Regions from separate parts of the Micromonospora sp. NPDC005163 genome, predicted to be linked through region 3. Evidence: riboswitches for the same ligand, from Rfam matches in the RefSeq annotation. Region 3 holds a riboswitch; each other region holds the start of a gene.
The links. A riboswitch is a leader RNA that binds a small molecule or an ion and turns the genes downstream of it on or off. The one in region 3 is predicted to bind S-adenosylmethionine.
Positions count from the first base shown of each region.

Region 1: another riboswitch for S-adenosylmethionine. It lies ahead of ACWD6N_RS33295 (aminotransferase class V-fold PLP-dependent enzyme); the one in region 3 lies ahead of ACWD6N_RS09615 (ABC transporter substrate-binding protein).
Region 2: another riboswitch for S-adenosylmethionine. It lies ahead of thrC (threonine synthase); the one in region 3 lies ahead of ACWD6N_RS09615 (ABC transporter substrate-binding protein).

Region 1 is NZ_JBSFYP010000083.1:2,513-5,896, reverse strand. Features, by position in the region: gene ACWD6N_RS33300 (FUSC family protein) at 1-47, shown strand, start outside; gene ACWD6N_RS33295 (aminotransferase class V-fold PLP-dependent enzyme) at 92-1,342, opposite strand; SAM riboswitch class IV at 1,413-1,533, opposite strand; gene ACWD6N_RS33290 (PrsW family intramembrane metalloprotease) at 1,557-3,035, shown strand; gene ACWD6N_RS33285 (hypothetical protein) at 3,051-3,218, opposite strand; gene ACWD6N_RS33280 (GroES family chaperonin) at 3,299-3,384, opposite strand, start outside.
Region 2 is NZ_JBSFYP010000004.1:191-3,574, forward strand. Features, by position in the region: partial or broken gene ACWD6N_RS04835 (GNAT family N-acetyltransferase) at 1-248, opposite strand, end outside; gene thrC (threonine synthase) at 546-1,832, opposite strand; SAM riboswitch class I at 1,843-1,978, opposite strand; gene ACWD6N_RS04845 (DMT family transporter) at 2,102-3,070, opposite strand; gene ACWD6N_RS04850 (ArsR/SmtB family transcription factor) at 3,162-3,384, shown strand, end outside.
Region 3 is NZ_JBSFYP010000009.1:99,768-103,151, forward strand. Features, by position in the region: gene ACWD6N_RS09610 (APC family permease) at 1-431, shown strand, start outside; SAM riboswitch class IV at 518-629, shown strand; gene ACWD6N_RS09615 (ABC transporter substrate-binding protein) at 898-1,800, shown strand; gene ACWD6N_RS09620 (amino acid ABC transporter permease) at 1,844-2,620, shown strand; gene ACWD6N_RS09625 (amino acid ABC transporter ATP-binding protein) at 2,617-3,360, shown strand.

The DNA of each region.
Region 1 (3,384 bases), on a different contig from region 3:
AGCCGGGCGAGAAGCCGAAACCGCCCACCGCCCCACCGGTCGGCTGACCGCACCGCCGGCCGGCCCGGCTCACGCCACCGGCCGGCCCGGCTCAGCCCAGCGTGGCGAGGGCGGCGAGCAGCCGGTCCACCTGGGCGGGCGTGCTGCCCAGGCCGATGCTGGCGCGCAGCGCGGTGGGCGGCAGATCCCGCCGGCCGGTGCGCCCCGCCGCCTCGGTGAGCAGCCGCCGCGCCAGCGGGTGGGCGCAGAACAGCCCGTCCCGTACGCCGATCCGGTGGTCCGCGGCCAGCCGCGCGGCCACCTCGGCCGAGTCCCACCCGGCGACCACGAACGAGACGATGCCGACGCGGGGCGCGTCCGGGCCGAAGGTGCGCAGCTCCACCACGTGCGGCAGGGCGGCGATGCCGGTCCGCAGCCGGGTCAGCAACGCCTGCTCGCTGGCGGCCAGCGTCGCCTGGTCCGCCCCGGCCAGCGCCGCGCACACCGCGGCCAGCGCCACCGCACCGAGCAGGTTCGGCGTGCCGCCCTCGTGCCGGGCCGGGCCGGTCGCCCAGGTCACGTCGTGCGTGGCCGGCCCGACGTGGCTGGTGGCGCCGCCGCCGGCCAGGTACGGCGGAGCGGCGTCCAGCCAGTCCGCCCGGCCGACCAGCACGCCCGCGCCGAACGGCGCGTACAGCTTGTGGCCGGAGACGGCCAGGTAGTCCACGTCGAGCGCGAGAAGGTCGACCGGTGCGTGCGGGGCGAGCTGTGCGGCGTCGAGGACGATCCGTGCCCCATGCCGGTGGGCGACCCGGGCGAGCTCGGCGACCGGCCAGCGCTCGCCGGTCACGTTGCTCGCCCCGGTCACCGCGACCAGCACCGGCAGCGCCGGGTTGCTGTCCCGGCGCAGCTCGGCGAGGGCGGCGGCGAGGGCGCGTACCGCCTCGGCGGGCTCGGTGGGCACCGGCAGCCGTACCGAGCCACGCGGCCAGGGCAGCAGGTTGGCGTGGTGCTCTCCGGCGAAGGTGACCACCGTCGTGCCGGCGGGCACCGCCCGCGCCAGCAGGTTCAGCGCATCCGTGGTGTTGCGGGTGAAGATCACGTGGTCGTCGGCGCGGGCGCCGAAGAAGTCGCCCACCGTCTGCCGGGCCCGCTCGTAGGCCAGCGTGCAGCGCCGGGACAGCGCTCCCGCGCCCCGGTGCACGCTCGCGTACCAGGGCAGCAGCTCGGACACCGCGTCGGCGGCGGCCCGCGCACACGGCGCGGTGGCCGCGTAGTCGAGGTTGATCTCGCCCGGTACGCCGAGCACGTCGAGCGGCCGCGACGGGGCCGGCGCGGGCGTGCTGCCGGACCGGGTGGGCAGCGAGGGTACGAGGGTGACGGACACGCCGGAACCTCCGGGGTCAGGGACCCCGGGTGCGATGTCGGGACGGGGTCCGCGCTTGCCCAGCACACCGATCGGGCTGGGCCCGGTCATCACCCGGGGCACCCCACCGCGAACTCGACGAGGGTTGCCGGCCAGCAAGCCGGGGCTTGACGCTGGCGCTCGTGACCTGCCGGCAGCATAGCGGCTGCCGATGGGCCCGGACCAGCCGGCGGCGGATGGCTACGCTGACCGCATGGCCGACACCCCGCCCGGTGCACCCCTGCCGTCGCCGCCCGCGCCCGCAGCCCCGTCCGCCGGCGCGGCGCCCCGGATGCCGCTGCGCCGACTGGGGTGGCGGCGGTTCCTGGTGCTGGCGGGGGTGGTGCTGTTCATCGCGGGGTGCGCGGTGTTCATGGTCTTCACGCTCGGCCAGTCGCTCGGCGTACGGGCGCTGCTGATCGGGGTGGTCGCCGCCATCCTGCCGGTGCCGGTGCTGGTCGCCTGCTTCCTCTGGCTCGACCGATACGAGCCGGAGCCGCTGAAGTACCTGATCTTCTGTTTCGCCTGGGGGGCGTTCGTCTCCACCGCCGCATCGCTCACCGTGAATGAGTTCGCCGCCGCGCGGTTCGCCGACTGGGGGCTGCCGTCCGCGCTCACCGGTGTGCTGGTGGCGCCGTTCATCGAGGAGCTGACCAAGGCCCTCGGCCCGATCCTGCTGCTGGTGTTCCGTCGCCGGGAGTGGTCCGGGATCACCGACGGCCTGGTCTACTGCGGGCTCTCCGCGGTCGGCTTCGCCATGGTGGAGAACATCCTCTACCTGGGCGGGTACGGCTATGCGGCCGGCGCCGACCGGTACGGCCCGGCGACCGGCACTCAACAGGTCATCGCCATCTTCATCGTCCGGATCCTGCTGTTCGGGTTCGCCCATCCGCTGTTCACCTCGATGACCGGTGTGGGGCTCGGTGTCGCGGCCCGTACCGCCGACCGGCGCGTGCGGGTGCTCGCCCCGGTCGCGGGTCTGCTGCTGGCGATGATGCTGCACGGCACCTGGAACCTGCTGCCGACGCTCACCCAGGCCACCGGGGAGGCGGTGATCATGCTGTACGGCTTCCTGGGCCTGATGGTGCCGATCTTCTTCGGCATGGTGGGGCTGGCGGTGTGGCTGCGCGCGTGGGAGGGACGGCTCACCGAGCGCACGTTGCCGGATTACGTGCGCGCCGGCTGGCTGAGCCCACCCGAGGTGGCCGCGCTGAGCAGCCTCGGTCGCCGGCACGCGGCCCGCAGTTGGGCGCGTCGGGTGGCGGGGGACGCCGGGGTGCGGGCGATGCGTGGGTACCAGTTCGCCGCCACCCGGCTGGCCCTGCTGCGCGACGGGTCGCTGCGCGGCCTGGATCGCAAGCCCGCTGACCGGGAACGGACGGCCACCGAGGAGCGGGAGCTGCTGGAGGCGATCAGCGCGTACCGGTCGTTCTTCGTGGGGCGGGACCCGCAGGCCCCGACCGGAGTCTGGGACGGCAGTCGCTACCACCTGCGCTTCCCGGACGGCTCGCAGCGTCCGGTGGCCGCGCCGGAGGAGCCGGTGGTGCCGATCCCGGTGGTGCTGGCCGCGCCGCCGCCTCCGCTGGGGTATGCCCCGCCCGGCTGGTACGGCCCCCCACCGGCGGGGTCCTGGCCGTCCGGTCACCAGTGACGGCTGGCGGCCGGCTCAGGTCATCATGGTGGTGAGGAAGTCGCCGAGCCCCTGGGCCATCGCCACCAGCGCGGCCCCGATCGCCTTGAACATCTGCGCCGCGCCGTCCGGCCGGAACGCCATGAAGTAGATCAGGAACGCGACGCTGCCCCAGGCCAGCAGCTTCTTCACGAATACCGGCATCGTCCCTCCCCAGGGCCACGGTCGCCGGATGGCTTCCCGTAGCGGGGCCCGGCAAACGGCGTGGTGGCCGGGGAGGCGCGTCAGAGGTAGAGGCCGGTGGAGTCGTTCTCGATCCGTTCGGCGGCCACGGCGTGTACGTCCCGCTCCCGCAGCAGCACGTACCCGC
Region 2 (3,384 bases), on a different contig from region 3:
GCGTTGTCGGTGTTGTCCAGTTGCGGAAGCTCGAGCTGGAGGTATCCGGCCGGCACGCCGTCCAGCCGGGCCAGCGCCCAGAGGGTCTCGGTGCCGGGCATCGGGGTGTGGAAGAACGCGTCGAAGCGCCGCCGGCAGAAGGGCGGGAAGTCCGGCAGGTCGGCGTCGTTGGCCGCCGCGCCGATCCGGAACGCCTCGTCGACCGCGGCCCGGTCGGCGCCGTCGAATGACGCGATGGTGATGTTCATGCCGCCGAGCGTGCACCTCGGAAACGCGATCGGGCCAGCGAATTAATCGCTGGCCCGATCGGACGTGGTCGGGAGGGACACTCGCACAACGCCTCCGGCGTTGGGTCGCAAGAACTTCAAAAGTCTCCGGCGAAATGCCCTCCCGCACGGAGCATCTTGCGCCGTCCGGTTCCTGCCGTCAAGTCCAGAGCGGCGGGTTTTCCACACTCACAGCTAAATGCCAGTTACCCGGCGGATCGGCCCGATCCCCCATCCGGGCGATCCCCCATCCCCGGCACGGGTGGGAACGAACCTGGGTCAGCCCAGGAGGCCGGCGTCTCGGGCGGCGCGGAGGGAGGGCTTGATGTGGTGCGTCGGGCCGACCTGGTTGGCTACCGCGTCGATGGTCTTCAGGCCCTCGCCGGTGTTGAACACGACCGTCTCCGCCGTGGGGTCGAGCCGGCCGGACTCGACCAGCTTGCGCAGCACCGCCACGGTGACCCCGCCCGCGGTCTCGGCGAAGACCCCGGTGGTACGTGCCAACTGTCGGATGCCGGCGCGGATCTCGTCGTCGTCGGCGTACTCCATCCAGCCGTCCGTGCGGCGGACCGCCTCCAGGGCGTAGAGGCCGGCGGCCGGGTCGCCGATGTTGAGCGACTTGGCGATGCCGGTGGGCTTGACCGGGGTGATCGTGTCGGTGTCGGCGTGCAGGGCGGTGGCGATCGGGTTGCAGCCGGCGGACTGGGCGCCGAAGACCTTCCAGCCGCCGGCCGGCGCCTCGACCAGACCGATCTCGACCAGCTCGGAGAACGCCTTGTCAATCTTGGTGAGCAGCTCGCCGCTGGCCATCGGGATGACCACCTGGGCCGGGATCCGCCAACCGAGCTGCTCGGCCACCTCGTACCCGAGTGTCTTGGAGCCCTCGGCGTAGTACGGCCGGACGTTGACGTTGACGAACGCGGTGTCCTCGAACTCGTCGGTCTCCACCAGCTCGCCGCAGAGCCGGTTCACATCGTCGTACGAGCCGTCGATGGCGACCAGGTCACCGCCGTAGACCGCGGTGGTGATGACCTTGCCCTGCTCCAGGTCGCTCGGGATGAAGACCACCGAGGGCACCCCGGCGCGGGCGGCGTGCGCGGCCACCGAGTTGGCCAGGTTACCGGTGGAGGCGCAGGCGAACCGGGTGAAGCCGAGCGCCCGGGCGGCGGTGAGCGCCACCGATACGACCCGGTCCTTGAACGAGTGGGTCGGGTTGGCGCTGTCGTCCTTGACCCAGAGCGGCGCGGTGATGCCCAGTTCGGCGGCGAGGTGCGGGGCCGCTACCAGCGGGGTGAGCCCCGGGTTCAGGGTGACGCGGGTGGACGGGTCCTGACCGGCGGGCAGCAGCGCGGCGTACCGCCAGATGTTGTCCGGGCCGGCCTCGATCCGCTCACGGGTGACCGTGGCCAGGGCTGTGGCGTCGTAGTCGACCTCCAGCGGGCCGAAACACTCGTAGCAGGCGTGCTGGGCGGCGAGCGGGTAGCGGGCCGAACAGGCGCGGCAGACCAGGGCGCGGGCGGGGCTGGCGGAGGTGTCGATGCCGGAGGCGGCGAGCGTCGACGTCATGTCGAGGGTCCTCTCATCTTTCCCCGCATCGCACGGTGCGGCGGGGACGGAATTGGCACCTGCCCCGCGGGGCGCTCAGCGGTGAGCGCGCGGGGTGGTTGCCGGGGCGTCGTCGGGCCGTATCCCTCAGCCCCTCTGGATGAGGTATTCAGTTGTGCCGCCGAGTCTAGGCAATGCGGCGACGGGAGGCTCCCGGCGTCCCGCCAGGTGAGCGATCGGCCGGCGGCGGCCGGGACGACCTGCGCCGTCGATCTGACTCGGCCGGCCGGTTAGCGGGCCACCACCGCGACCGGGTCGACGACCGCCGTCCGGTCGACGACGGCGGTCGCCTGGTCCGCGGGCACCGCGGCGGTGCGGGCGCGGGTCGCCACGTTGGCGGCGACCAGGGCGGCGATGGTGATCGCGGCCCCGACAAGCTCGACCGGCTCGGGCCGGTAGCCGCGGGCGATCTGCACTGCGAAGGTGGTCACCGGGACCAGGTTCATGAAGAGCGCGGCGTTGGCGGTGCCGAGCCGCTGCACGCCGGTGTTCCAGGCCAGCACCGCGACCACGGCGCCCACGATCACGGCGTACGCCAACTGCGGCGCGACCGCCACCAGGTCGGCGGCTCCCGGCGCGTGCTGCCAGCCGATGCCGTCGGCGAGCACGCTCGCGGCGAGCATGGCGGCCGTGCCGGCGAGCGCGGTGAGGGTGGTGTACCGCAGCGGCGACCAGCCGCCGAACCGGCTGGCGCCGTGGGTGTAGATGGCCCAGCCGAACACCGCGCCGATCATCATCAGACCGCCGAGGCCGAACTGACCGAGCCCGGCCAGGCTCCCGCGCGTGATCACCAGGCCGACGCCGAGAAGCGCCACCAGGGAGAGGGCCAGCAGGAGCGGCTTCGGGCGTACGCCGTCGCGGACCCAGCGGACCAGCTGGGTGATGACCGGGGTGGTCGCCACGAAGAGGGCGACCTGCTGCGGTGCGGCGTGTTCGAGCGCCAGGTTGGTGAGCACGTTGAAGCCGGCGAAGCCGACCGCGCCGAGCACCGCCACCTCGACCGCCCGGCCGCCGAGCCGCAGCGCGCCGGCGCCCTCGCGGAGCAGCAGGATGCCGACCAGGATGACAGTGGCCAGCAGGTAGCGGGCGGTGGTCAGGTTGAGCGGATCGACCCAGGTCAGCGCACTGGCCAGGATCGGGAACATCACTCCCCAACTGAGCACGGCGAGTAACGGGTAGGCGGCGGCGCGGGATCGCATCGTCAGCTCCAATGTTCGAGTACTTTCGAACCAACGACACCGACCCTAGGGAGATGTTCGACGATTGTCGAACAACGGTTACACTGGTCACATGGAGCCGCACGAACCCGACCTGGCCGCCGTACCGGTCACCGCCGTGCTGGCCGCACTCGCCGACGACGTGCGGCTACAGATCGTGCGGGCGCTCGCCGAGGGCGGCGAGCGCGCCTGTGGCACGTTCGAGATCGGCGTCTCCAAGGCGACCCGCAGTCACCACCTGAAGGTGCTGCGCGAGGCCGGCCTGACCCGCACCCGCGCCGCCGGCACCAGCCGCT
Region 3 (3,384 bases):
GCGTCCGCCTCATCGCGCACGAGCCGGCCACCCGGGACCGTGCGGAGTACCGCGACAAGCTCGCCCAGACCGTGGCGGACAACGACTTCCCGGCCGACAGCGCGGTGATCTTCGTCGAGGTGACGGTGACCGACCCGTCGGACTTCGAGACCGAGCTGCTGATCCGTGGCAGCGTGGAGCACGACCGGTACCCGGTGCTGAGCCTCGCCAGTTCCGCGGTGCCCAGCGCGGTGGCCGCCCTGCTGCTGGATATCCGCGACCGGGCGGGGCGGTGCCCGCACATCTACTTCGAGTGGACCGAGGGCAACCCGGGCGGCAACTTGCTGCGCTACCTGGCGTTCGGCCACGGCGAGATCGCCCCGGTCACCCGGGAGATCCTGCGCCGCCAGGAACCCGACCCGCGCCGCCGTCCGCACGTGCACGCCAGCTGACCTGCCGACCGGACGCCAGTCGCGGACGGTGAGCGTGGTCATAACGACTGGACGATCCGCCTCCCCGGGCTGCTAGCCTCGGCGCAGGTCATGAGCGCCAGCGCGAAGCCCCGGCTCGCTGGCCGGCAACCCTCCTCCGCGGTGGGGTGCCCCGGGTGAAGACCAGGCACCGGCACGACGTCGGTGCAAGCGTGGCCTGGCACCCAGGTCAGCACAGACCCGGGAGAGCCATGCGCATCCTCAGCACCACACCATCAGCCGACGCCGCGGATTCCCGCACCGGCTGGCCGACACCGGCACTGACCCGCAGGCGGCACGTGGACCTGATGCGGGTGTGCAGCGCCGCCTGTCGCGGCCGCGCGTACTAGCGCACCCCTTCCCGAACCCATCCCAGCGGTACGCCCACCGGGCGCACCGTCGGCGGCGCACATCTGCGTCCGCCGCTGCGCAAACTTCGGAGACACCTGTGCGATTCCTTCCTGCCCTGACCCGCGCCGCGGCCCTCGGCGCGTCCACGATCCTGGCCGCCACCGCGCTCACCGCGTGCGGCGACGACACCTCGTCCGACGCCGCCGCCAACCCGTACGGTCTGGCGCAGCCGGGCGTGCTGCGCGCCGGCACGCTGACCGACGCGCCACCGAACGTGTACCTCAAGGACGGCAAGTTCACCGGCTTCGACAACGACCTGCTGACCGCAGTGGCCAGCAAGCTCGGCCTGAAGGTGGAGTTCGTCGGCACCGACTTCTCCGCGCTGCTCTCCCAGGTCAACAACCACAAGTTCGACGTCGGCAGCTCCTCGATCACCATCACCGAGGCGCGCAAGAAGACGGTCGACTTCGGCAACGGCTACGACTTCGGCTACTTCGGCCTGGACGTGCCGGCCGGCTCGCCGATCACCGGCTTCGACCAGCTCGCCGGCAAGCGGGTCGTGGTGGTGCAGGGCACCGTCCAGGACGACTACGCCACCGGCGAGCAGCTCAACCCGGTCCGGGTGCCGGACTACAACGGCGCGATCAACCAGCTCAAGGCGGGCACCGCCGACGCGTGGATCGCCCCGGCCGAGATCGGCGAGACGTCGGCGGCCGACAGCAACGGCAAGATCACTGTGGCGGCCAAGCAGCTCAGCCCGGCACCGACCGCGTACGCCGTCGCCAAGGGCGGCGACAAACTGCGGGAGGCGCTGAACAAGGGCCTCGACGAGGTGATCGCGGACGGCACCTGGAGCCGGTTGCAGGCGCAGTACTACCCGGGTCGGCCCGTACCGGCGGACTTCCGCCCGGGCAGCGGCACGGTGACCGTGCCGGCCGCACCGTCGGCGTCGGCGTCGGCGTCGGCGTCGGCGTCGGCGTCGGCGTCGGCCGCGTCCTGAGACACCCGGTGACGAGCGAGCGGGGCGGTAGGAGAGGCGACCAATGGATCCGTTGAGCACCCTGTGGGAGACCTTCTTCGACTGGGACGCGATGCGCGAGGCGCTGCCCGAGATGCTGACCGTCGGGTTGCCCAACACGCTGATCCTGGCGGTCTCCGCCGCCCTGCTCGGCTCGGTGCTGGGCCTGCTGCTGGCCGTCGCCGGCATCTCCCGCAGCCGGTGGCTGCGCTGGCCGGCGCGGGTCTACACCGACGTGTTCCGGGGGCTGCCGGCCGCGGCGACGATCCTGCTGATCGGCGTCGGGCTCGCGCCGCTGGGCATGCAGGTCTGGGGACCTGACCCCTACCCGCTGGGCATTCTGGCGCTGTCGCTGATCGCGGCGGCGTACATCGGGGAGATCTTCCGCTCCGGCATCCAGTCGGTGGAGGCCGCACAGTTGGAGGGAGCCCGGGCGCTCGGTTTCTCCTGGGGCGAGGCGATGCGGATGGTGATCATTCCGCAGGGCATCCGGCGGGTGCTCCCGGCCTGGGTGAACCAGCTCATCGCGCTGATCAAGGACTCCAGCCTCGTCTACTTCCTCGGCCTGGTGGCCAGCCAGCGGGAGCTGTTCCGGATCGGGCAGGACTACGCGGCCACCACCGGCAACGAGTCCGCGCTGCTGCTGGCCGGGCTCTGCTACCTGGCGCTGACCGTTCCGCTGACGCACGCGGTCAACTGGATCGACCGGCGGCTGCGCCACGGCCGGCCGGCCACCGCGCCGGCCGACGAGGACGACACCGAGTCGGCGCTGACCGGCGCGACGGAAGGGGACCGGCGATGACCGCCAGCACGACCACCTCGGTCAGCCTCGACGTACGCGACGTGCACCTCGCGTTCGGACCGAACCGGGTGCTGCGCGGCGTCGACCTGGCCGTGCCACGGGGCGCGACGGCCTGCGTGATCGGGCCGTCCGGGTCGGGCAAGTCCACTCTGCTGCGCACCATCAACCGGCTGATCGAGCCGGACCGCGGCGACGTGCTGCTGGACGGGCGCAGCGTGCTACGCGACGACCCGGACGCGCTGCGGCAGCGGGTGGGCATGGTCTTCCAGCAGTTCAACCTCTTCCCGCACATGAGCGTGGTGCGCAACGTCACCCTGGCGTTGCGCCGGCTGCGCAAGCTCGGGGAGGACGAGGCGGAGGCCGTCGCGCGGGCCCAGCTGGAGCTGGTGGGGCTGGCCGGCAAGGCCGACGCCCGGCCGGCGCAACTCTCCGGCGGCCAGCAGCAGCGGGTGGCGATCGCCCGGGCGCTGGCCCTGCGGCCGGAGGTGATGCTCTTCGACGAGGCCACCTCGGCGCTCGACCCGGAGCTGGTCAAGGGGGTGCTCGGGGTGATGGCCGACCTGTCCGCCGGGGGCATGACCATGGTGGTGGTCACCCACGAAATGGGCTTCGCCCGGCAGGTCGCCGACACCGTGGCCTTCATGGACCGGGGCGTGGTGCTGGAGTCGGGGCCGCCGGAGGCGATCTTCGAGCGGGCCGAGCATCCCCGGCTGCGCCGGTTCCTCGCCCAGGTGCTCTGAACCGTTAGGAAGGGGCCCTTCCTA